Regions from separate parts of the Cryptocyanus atlanticus LEGE 06306 genome, predicted to be linked through region 1. Evidence: predicted binding sites of a transcription regulator. Region 1 holds the regulator's gene; each other region holds the start of a gene.
What was found. Region 1 encodes NtcA, which controls nitrogen genes in cyanobacteria. Its sites were predicted from a motif close to GTANCNNNNGNTAC; they were not measured.
Positions count from the first base shown of each region.

Region 2: the regulator NtcA is predicted to act here: its motif matches at 1,469-1,482, upstream of cynS (cyanase).
Region 3: the regulator NtcA is predicted to act here: its motif matches at 1,416-1,429, upstream of ACWJI7_RS06480 (MSMEG_0569 family flavin-dependent oxidoreductase).

Region 1 is NZ_JBSJOZ010000007.1:67,418-70,688, forward strand. It holds gene ACWJI7_RS09220 (DUF3084 domain-containing protein) at 1-1,229, opposite strand, end outside; gene ntcA (global nitrogen regulator NtcA) at 1,289-2,014, opposite strand; gene ACWJI7_RS09230 (cob(I)yrinic acid a,c-diamide adenosyltransferase) at 2,220-2,804, shown strand; gene dcd (dCTP deaminase) at 2,804-3,271, shown strand, end outside.
Region 2 is NZ_JBSJOZ010000002.1:17,590-20,860, forward strand. It holds gene ACWJI7_RS02835 (rubrerythrin family protein) at 1-320, shown strand, start outside; gene ACWJI7_RS02840 (alkene reductase) at 327-1,409, shown strand; gene cynS (cyanase) at 1,540-1,983, shown strand; gene ACWJI7_RS02850 (formate/nitrite transporter family protein) at 2,122-3,003, opposite strand.
Region 3 is NZ_JBSJOZ010000004.1:167,321-170,591, forward strand. It holds gene ACWJI7_RS06470 (Nit6803 family nitrilase) at 1-821, opposite strand, end outside; gene ACWJI7_RS06475 (MSMEG_0572/Sll0783 family nitrogen starvation response protein) at 824-1,306, opposite strand; gene ACWJI7_RS06480 (MSMEG_0569 family flavin-dependent oxidoreductase) at 1,506-2,822, shown strand; gene ACWJI7_RS06485 (fatty acid desaturase) at 2,843-3,271, shown strand, end outside.

The DNA.
Region 1 (3,271 bases):
CCCCTGGACGGAGGCCCGGCCCGCCCGGTCGAGGCCTCCACCGGCTGCAGGGTCAGCACGATCGGGTCGGCGGTGTCGGCATTCCGGCTGGCGATGGCCTCCAGCGTCACCGGCTGCCCGAGGGGGCGTTCGGTGAGTTCCTGCCCGAGGCGATTGAAGGTGGCGGCGTCGAACTGAACCCCATCGGCGATGGATCCCTGGCGCTGGGCCTTGGCGAAGGACGCCGCCAGCAGCAGGTTGAGGCGGCTGCGCACCTGCACGACCGACCGTTCGTCGGGCTCGAGCACAGTGGAGGCCATCAGTTCCCCCTGGCGGATCACCTGGCGGTTCGGCCGCAGGTCGGGGAAGCCCAGCACCTGCTGTTCCCCGCGCACCACGTTGGCGGCGGAGAGAATGCTCACCACCCAGGAGCCTCCCTTGCCGATCAGGCTTTCGAGCTTGGCGATGTCCTGACGCGAGACAAGCAGGATCTGGCGGTTCGGGGTCTCCTCGGGGAGCACCCGCTGAAAGGCGCTCAGGTTGGCCTGACGCAGCAGGGCATCGATGACCGCCTTGGCCTCGGCTGGATTCTTCAAGGCCACCTTGGCGGTGGCCAGTGGCTGACCGCTGCTGATCACCACGTCGCCGCGGCGCAGGGCGATCAGCTTCTCCTCGAGGCCCTGCAGTTCCTGCTCCCCGGCCGCGATCTGCTGCTTCACCCGGGCCAGCTCGGCCTCGGTGCGGCGGATGTCCTGATCCTTGCTGGCAATGTCCCGGCTGAGCTGCGTCCGCTGCAGCAGCAGCTGCTCTCGCTGGTTCTGCAATGGCCGCAGCTCCGCCCGCAGGCGCCTGGCCTGCAGTTCCACGGCGGTGAGCTGGCGGCGGGATTCCTGCCGTTCCCGCTCGGCCCGGCGCAGCCCCTGCTCGGCCCGCCGCTGCTCCTGTCGGCTGCGCTTGAGGGCGTTTTCGCTGCGGCCCAGGCTGGAGCGGCTGTCCCGCAGCTTCTCCTGGAGGCTGTCGAGCTCGAAGAGGCCCACCCGCAGCCGTTCACTCACCGCCAGCATCAGCCCCAGGGAGACGGCGCTGATCAGGCTGCCGGTGAGCACCGTGATCAGCACCGCCGTGTTGCGGGGGCGCAGGTTGAAGAGGCTCAGCCGGGCCTTGCCGACACGGCTGCCCAGGCGATCCCCGAGGGTGGCGAGCACCCCACCGAGCACCAGCAGGGCGAGGATGAGCAGCCAGGCGGACACGGCGCAGGGCGGAGAGCTTCAGTATCGGTGTCTCGTCGCCCCGGGGCCGGTGGCCCTGGTCAGCTGAACCGCTTGGCCAGGGCCACCGGATCGAACACCGTGATCTTCTTGCGGTCGATCTGCACCAGCCCCGCCTGGCGCAGATCGCCCAGCAGCCGGGTAATCGTGACCCGGGTGGAGCCGATCGCCTCGGCGATCGCCTGGTGGGAAAGGCGCAGGTCGATCGTGATGCCATCGGAGCTGGGCACGCCGAAGTCCCGGCAGAGCACCAGCAGGAAGCTCACCAGCCGGGAGGACATGTCCCGGTGGGTGAGGGTTTCGATCATCGTTTCGGTCTGGAGGATGCGGGAGGAGAGTCCCTGCAGCAGCAACAGCCCGACGCTCGGATCCTGTTCGATCGCCCGTTTCACCGAGGCGGCCGGCGCGGCCACCAGTTCAACCCGGGTGAAGGCGACGGCGTGATAGAAGCGGTCGGAGCGCTGGCCAGTGAGCAGGGAGAGCACACCGAACAGGCTGTTCTCCCGCAGCAGCGCCACGGTGATCTCCTCCCCCGACTCATAGACGCGCGAGAGCCGCACCGCGCCGCGGCGCAGCAGATAGACCCGCTCGGCAGGGTCTCCCGGGAAGAAGATGGTCTTGCCACGCTCAACCGTCTCGATGGAGCAGCCGGTGAGGCCGCGCATCACTTCCAGCAAGGTGGCCGAACCGTTGCCAGCGGTGGTGAGGCCGGCCTGGGGGGGCGGAGTGGTGCTGGTGCGGCTGAATCCGCGCATGGCGCCGACCATTGGGGCGGAAGAGCTGTGGTTGGAAGCTACGGATCGGCACCGGTGTGGCGTGTAGCGAAAGACACACTCGCTGTTCATCCGAGCCCGGCTGGCCTGGGAGCCCCCCCTGGGGGTGGTACGGATGTTTGCGCTAGGGATGGTGCCATTCCCTTGTGAAGCGGCCCGTCACCGCTACATTCAGCATCGCGTCTCCGATGGGGTGTTGATGACGGTCAGCCTGATCAGCCCACCCCATGAACCCCGGCATCCCCTGCGGCCCGTTCCCGCGGCCCGTCCGGCGGCGGGCCGGCCGCGGCCGTTGCTGGCGCGGCCCGAGGGGCTGCTGCAGGTGCACACCGCACCGTTCCGAGGCAGTTTCGACGGGGTGTTCAGCCAGGCCCTGCGCAGCGCCGGCCTGGGCAGCCGCGTGCTGATCAGCCAGTTCCTCAAGGGGGGCGTGGATCAGGGCCCCGGCCAGGCGCTCCGGCTGTGCGGCCGTCTGCAGTGGCTGCGTCCGGCCGTTCCCGCCTGCCTGAGCGAACCCTCCAGCGACCTCCCCGCCGAGGTGGGGGCGGCCGTTCAGCAGGTGTGGGCCTTCAGCCGGGAGCAGCTGCTCGCGGCCACCATCGACCTGCTGGTGCTGGATGAGCTGGGTCTGGCGATCGAGCTCGGCTTCCTGGCTGCGCCGGAGGTGGTGGCCACCCTGGAGCAGCGGCCGGCCCATCTCGATGTGATCCTCACCGGGCCGGTGATGCCGCAGGACCTGCTGGCCATGGCGGATCAGGTCACCCAGCTGCGGAGGGGCGGCTGATGCTCAAGAACGACCGCTGGATCCACGCCCAGGCCGCCGGCGGGATGCTGGAGCCCTTCCAGGCCGGCCTGGTGCGTCACCTCGATCCCGATAACCGGGCCGCGCCGGTGCTGAGCTACGGCTGCTCCTCCTACGGCTACGACCTGCGGTTGTCGCCGCAGGAATTCCTGATCTTCCGCCATGTGCCCGGCACGGTGATGAACCCGAAACGGTTCAACCCGGCCAACCTGGAGCCCGCCCCGCTCCAGCACGACGAGGACGGGGCCTACTTCATCCTGCCGGCCCACTCCTACGGCCTTGGGGTGGCCCTGGAGAAGCTGCGGGTGCCGGCCAACATCACCGTGATCTGCCTGGGCAAGAGCACCTACGCCCGCCTGGGGATCATCGTGAACACCACGCCCGCCGAGGCCAGCTGGGAGGGACACCTCACCCTGGAGTTCAGCAACTCCTCCGGCGCCGATTGCCGC
Region 2 (3,271 bases), on a different contig from region 1:
ATGCCGGCATCTTCCGCAAGGCCGCCAGCACCTTCGGCCACCTCACCCCGATCGAGCACCACCATGCCGACCGTTACGGCGTCGCCCTGCGGGCCCTGGAAGGGCAGGGAACGGCCGGCCAGGCCGCCACGCCCGTGGCCGGCCTGTGGATCTGCAAGGTGTGCTCGATGATCTACGACCCCGCCGTGGGGGATCCCGATTCGGGCATCGTGGCCGGCACCCCGTTCGAAGCCATTCCCGACGACTGGGAATGCCCGATCTGCGGCGCCCGCAAGGCCAGCTTCGAGCCCTACCGCGAACCCGAGCTGCTCGCCGCCTGATCCGCCATGCCCGCCGACCTGTTCACACCGCTCCATCTGGGCTCCCTGGAGCTGCCCAACCGGGTGCTGATGGCCCCGCTCACCCGCTCGCGGGCTGAGCAGGGCCACGTGCCCGGTCCGCTGATGGCGGAGTACTACGCCCAGCGCGCCAGCGCGGGGCTGATCATCGCCGAGGCCACCATGGCGATGGAGGGCCACTCCTCCTTCATCCGGGAGCCCGGCATTTACTCGGAGGCCCAGGTGGCGGGCTGGAGGCTCACCACCGAGGCGGTGCATGCGGCCGGCGGCCGCATCGTGCTGCAGATCTGGCATGGCGGCCGGGCCTGCCACCCGCTGCTGAACGGGGGGCTCCAGCCGGTGGCCCCCAGCCCGATCGCCATCAGCGGCGATGAGATCCACACCCCCGAGGGCAAGAAGCCCTACGTGGTGCCGCGGGAACTGGCCGACGACGAACTGCCCGCCATCGTGGAGGGGTTCCGGCAGGCCACCCGTCACGCCATGGCCGCCGGTTTCGATGGCGTCGAGGTGCACGGCGCCAACGGCTATCTGCTCGATTCGTTTCTTCGCGATGGCAGCAACCGCCGGGCGGGCCCCTATGGAGGCCCCCGCGAGAACCGGGCCCGCCTGCTGCTGGAGGTGATCGCGGCGGCACGAGCGGAAGCGGAGCTCGTGGGGCTGCGCCTCTCGCCCTTGAACGGCTACAACGCCATGGTCGACAGCGACCCCGTGGGTCTGAGCGGCTGGCTGGCGGAACGGCTTGATGGCGCCGGTCTCGCCTATCTCCATGTGATGCGCGGCGACCTACTCGGCCACCAGCAGGGCGATCTGCTCACCCCGATCCGGCAGCGGTTCGGTGGGATCCTGATCGCCAACATGGGATATGACGGCCGCGAAGCCCAGGCGGCCATCGCCTCCGGTGGCCTCGACGCGGTGGCCTTCGGCACCGCCTTCCTGGCCAACCCCGATCTGCCCGAGCGCCTGAAACTGGGGGCTCCGCTCAACAGCCCTGATCCCGCCACGTTCTACACGCCTGGACCGGCCGGCTACACCGACTACCCCAGCCTGAACGGTAGCTCGAGGCCGATCTGAGGGCTCCCTGCCAGCCCCGTCCGAGCCGGGAGGTTCGATGCAGACGTAGCGGTGACTCCGTAGCTGTTGCTCCACACGGCTGGACCTCGATCATCAACACTGAAGCGTCATCTTTACGCCTGTGTTCCAGATGTCAGCTTCCCGATCATCTGCCCTGCTGATGGCGGCAAAAAAGGCCAAGGGTTTGAGTTTTGCCCAGCTCAAGCAGGCCATCGGACGTGATGAAGTCTGGATTGCGTCTCTCTTCCATGGGCAGGCATCAGCTTCGCCTGAGGAGGCAGCTCAACTGGCCGAAATTCTTGAGCTGGATGCGGCCACATCAGCGGCCATCCAGGAGTATCCCACCAAGGGATCACTCGATCCAGTGATCCCTACCGACCCGCCGATCTATCGCTTTTATGAAATTATGCAGGTGTATGAGATGCCTCTCAAAGATGTGATCCAGGAGAAATATGGAGATGGCATTATGAGCGCCATCGACTTCACGCTTGAAGTGGATCAAGAGGAGAATCCTGCCGGGGATCGGGTGCGGATCACCATGTCAGGAAAATTGTTGCCCTACAGGAAGTGGTAGGGGGTTGATCACCGCCTGGCCCACTTGGGGCCGGGCAGCGCGGCTGCCCGGCGTTCCTGCGTGGAGTGATGCCTGCTCCGGGGGTAGGCGCAGGCATGTCCCGAATGGGGAACGGACTGCCGGAGGAGGGAAGCCCGTTCAGCGGGCCCCAAGTTCGGCGGCCAGCTCCCTCTCCAGTTTGTCGTCATGCTGGGGAGGTAGCACATTGCTGATCGGTGAACGGTGGGTGCTGTAGAAGAGCATGCCGATGAACACCATTCCGCCGACAATGTTGCCGAGCGTCACGGGAAGGTAATTCCAGAAGGCGATCTGTCCCAGGCTCACGCCGGAGCCGAGCAGGGGGTCGGTGGTGTGCAAAAACATATTGACTACGATGTGCTCCATGCCGAGGGCCTGGAAAGCGGTGATGGGCAGCCAGCAGGCAAGAATCTTTCCGGGAACACTCTTGCTGACCAGGGCCAGAGTGACACCTAGACAGACCAGCCAATTGGCGATGAGGCCGCGAATAAACGCCAGAAAGAAGCCCATGGCTCCAAGCGACTGATACTTCACGATCACATTGGCTTTGTTCAGGCCAATGATCTTGTTGGCAACGGCGACCCAATCGCCTGAACCGGTGGCCAGGTCTGCTGTGCCACCGCTGGTCAGGCTGATGGCAAACAGAATGCCGACCAGGCCCGTCCCGAGGAAGTTACCGATCCAGACCCAGATCCAGTTGCGGAAGGTTTTGCTCCATGTCGTCTTCCCGGCCCAGACCGCCATGGGAAGAAGGGCAAAGTTGCCGGTGACCAGCTCCATGCCAAACAGCACGATGCTTGCGAATCCAAATGGAAAGATGAGGGAACCGATCCAGGGAATCCCGGAATGAACCATGATGGTGAGGGCGAGGCACAGGGCCAGGCCCAGGGCGGAGCCGGAGTAGAAGCCACGCAGCAGCAGATTCTTGATGCTGACGCCGGATTTCTTCCCGCCCGCCGCAATCATGCCATCGACGAGTTCGTTCGGTACGACGTAATCCATGGATGATTGGTAGGTGGGTGTGGGTGGATGGGCTTGAGATCGGCAGATGTGAGGATTGCCGCAATGGCTCAGGTGAAGTCTTGTCCAGGACACTGGATCGCTGACAGATAAAAGGATTCCTGGCCCCCGTCGTAGGACGGAGTGAAAACCGGCGACACTGACGCAGCCAGTCGGCAGACAGCCCTTCCCTGGAGGGAAGAGATTGCACAAGGAAGCAATCTTGGCTTGAGGCGAATCAAGCCATGGGGCTGTTCACAGAATGGGCATC
Region 3 (3,271 bases), on a different contig from region 1:
ATCAGGGCCGGGTCGAGTTCGGCGATCGCCAGGCCTTCGCCCTCCGGCAGCGGGCCGGCCAGGTAGCGGCCCTCGGGGCTGATCACGGCGGTGTGGCAGCCCCCCTGGCAGGCCTTCTGCAGCGCCGGGTCGGGGGTGATCCGCTCCCCATCGGCGGGATCGAGCCAGGCCGTGGAACTGATCACGAAGCAGCCCGCCTCCAGGGCGTGGTGGCGCAGGGTGACGGCCGTCTGCTCGCTGAAGATCGGGCCCACCAGGGAGCCGGGAAACTGGGCGCAGTGGATCTCCTCGCCCTGGGTCATCAGGCTGAAGCGGGCCAGGGGGTTGTAGTGCTCCCAGCAGGCCAGGGCGCCGATCCGGCCCAGGGTCGTGGGCACCACCGTGAGACCGGCGCCATCGCCCTGGCCCCACACCATCCGCTCGTGATACGTGGGGGTGATCTTGCGGCGCTTGAGCACCAGCTCGCCGCTGGAGTCGATCAGCAGCTGGGCGTTGTAGAGGCTGCCGCCATCCCGTTCGTTGATGCCCAGCAGCACGTGCAGGCCGTGCTCGCGGGCGGCGGCGGCGATGCGGGCGAGGGCCGGGCCCGGCACCGTCACCGCCTGCTCATAGAGCAACAGGTGCGAGCGGCCCATCAGGGCCGGAGGCTCCACGAAGGAGAAGTAGGGGTAGTAGGGCAGGAAGGTTTCGGGGAACACGATCAGCTGCACCCCCTGGCCGGCCGCCTCGGCCATCGCCGCCAGCACGCGCTCCACCGACCCGTCCAGGCTGTAAAGCACCGGACGGATCTGGGCGGCGGCCACGATGATCGGGCCGTGCATCATCAGAGCGTCCAGGTGTCGAGGATGAAGGCGCCCTCCTTGCGGTGCAGCAGCACGATGTCGAGCACATCGAGAGGGTTCACCGGCGTGATGCCCGGGATCAGGGCGCCTTCGCCGTGGCCGTAGAGGGCCTGCAGGGCGAAGCGGCAGGCGTACACCTTGCCACCCTGGTCCATGAACTTCTGGATGCGGGCGCCGAAATTCAGGTGGCCGTCGAAGGCGGCATCCCCCAGTTTCGGGAAGCCCCGCTGCAATCCGAGGGTGACGCCGGGGCCGTAGAGCAGGATCGAGGTCTCGAAGCCCTTGTTGATCAGGCGGCTGGCCTGGAGCAGGTTCACCAGGCCGATGGAACCCTCGAAGGCCACGGTGTGGAAGGTCACGAGCGCCTTCTCGCCCGGCTCGGCCTTCACGTCCGGGAACACTTTCTCCTCGTAGTCGACGAGGAAATCCCCGGTTTGATGGGCGGGGTGGGTGACCTCGGGCATGAGTCAGCAAGTCGTAGGGGAAACCAGGGCTCGACCATGCACCAGGCCAGTATGAACTTGTGTATCAGCCACCACTAAACCGGGGCGACTGGCCCCTCAGCAGGGTTTGGTCTTGCTTGCTACCGCTGGCGCCCTGCTCCACGGCCCACGATGAATCCCGCTGGCCGTGGAGCCTGCCGCCGCCCCGCCCCTTCGCCGCCTGCCCGTGGGGTCCTCCGTCCCGTCGTCCGCCGCTGCAGCCACCGCGCCGGTGGTGGTGATCGGCGGCGGCCAGGCGGGGCTGGCGGTGGCCACCTGTCTGCGGCAGCGGGGCCTCGACGCCCTGGTGCTGGAACGGCACCGGCTGGGCCACGCCTGGGAGCAGCAGCGCTGGGATTCCTTCTGCCTGGTCACCCCCAACTGGCAGTGCCGCCTGCCCGGCTTCCCCTACGACGGGGACGACCCCGACGGCTTCATGGGCCGTGAAGCGATCGTGGCCTACCTGCGCCGCTTCGCCGAGCGCAGCGCGGTCGATGTGCGGGAAGGGGTGAGTGTGGAGCGGCTGCAGTGCAGCGGCAGCGGCTACCGGCTGCTCACCAGCGGCGGCGTGCTGGAGGCCGGGCAGGTGGTGATCGCCACCGGCGCCTACCACCGTCCGCGCCGGCACCCGCTGGCCGAGCGGCTGCCCGCCAGCGTGCTGCAGCTTGATGCGCGCGACTACCGCCGCCCCGATCAGCTGCCGGTGGGGCCGGTCCTGGTGGTCGGCAGCGGCCAGTCGGGCTGCCAGATCGCCGAGGACCTCTTCCTGGCCGGCCGCCACGTGCATCTGAGCGTGGGTTCGGCGCCGCGCTCACCCCGCCGCTACCGCGGCCGCGACGTGGTGGAGTGGCTGGAGCGGATGGGGGTCTACGACACCCCGATCGAGGCCCACGACGATCCCCGCGCTGTTCGCCACAAGACCAACCACTACCTCACGGGCCGCGACGGCGGCCGGGAGATCGACCTGCGCCAGCGGGCCAGCGAGGGCATGGTCCTGCACGGCCGCCTGGAGGGGATCACCGCCACGGGCCTGAGCTTCGACGCCAACCTGGCCACCAACCTCGATCGCGCCGATGCCGTCTACCACCGCATCCGCGCCGGCATCGACGCCCACATCGGGGCCAACGGCCTGGAGGCGCCGGCCGAACCGCCCTACGAGCCCTGCTGGCGCCCGGCGCCGGACCCAGCCGGCAGCCGCCTGGATCTGCTGCAGGAGCCGCTGGCGGCCGTGATCTGGTGCACGGGCTACCGCTCCGATTTCAGCTGGGTGGAGGTGCCGGTGTTCGATGGCGGCGGCGAACCGGTGCACCAGCGGGGCGTGACCCAGGCGGCCGGGCTGTACTTCATCGGTCTGCCCTGGCTGCACACCTGGGGATCGGGCCGCTTCTGCGGCGTCGGCCGCGACGCCGACCATCTGGCCGAGCGGATCCTGCGCCGGCTCCGCCCTCGCGACGGCAGCCCGGAACAGCTGGAATGCACCGCATGGCTCGGCTCATGACGGCTGTGGACCCTCCGGCGGTGGATGCACCCAACGCCAACGGCGCCCTGATCCCCTCCGACCCCCTGCGCCGGCTCAATGCCCGTTGCGATCGGGCGGGCTGGCGGCAGACGCTCGGCCATGCCGCCCTGATCCTGGCCACGGGCTGGGCCTGGGGCGATGAGCGGCTCAGCCTGCTTGTGCGGCTGCCGGCCCTGCTGCTCTGCGGCTGGGGCCTCGCCTTCGCCTTCTGCGCCATGCACGAATGCGGGCACCGCACCGCCTTCTCCAGCCGCCCCGTCAACGACGCGGTGGCCTGGTGGGCCGGCGTGCTGAGCTTCTACAACGCCGACTTCTACCGCCGTTACCACCAGTGGCACCACCGCCACACCCACCAGCCGGGCCTGGATCCGGAGCTGGAGGATCCACCGCCCACCAGCCGCTGGGCCTACCTCCTGGAGCTCAGCGGC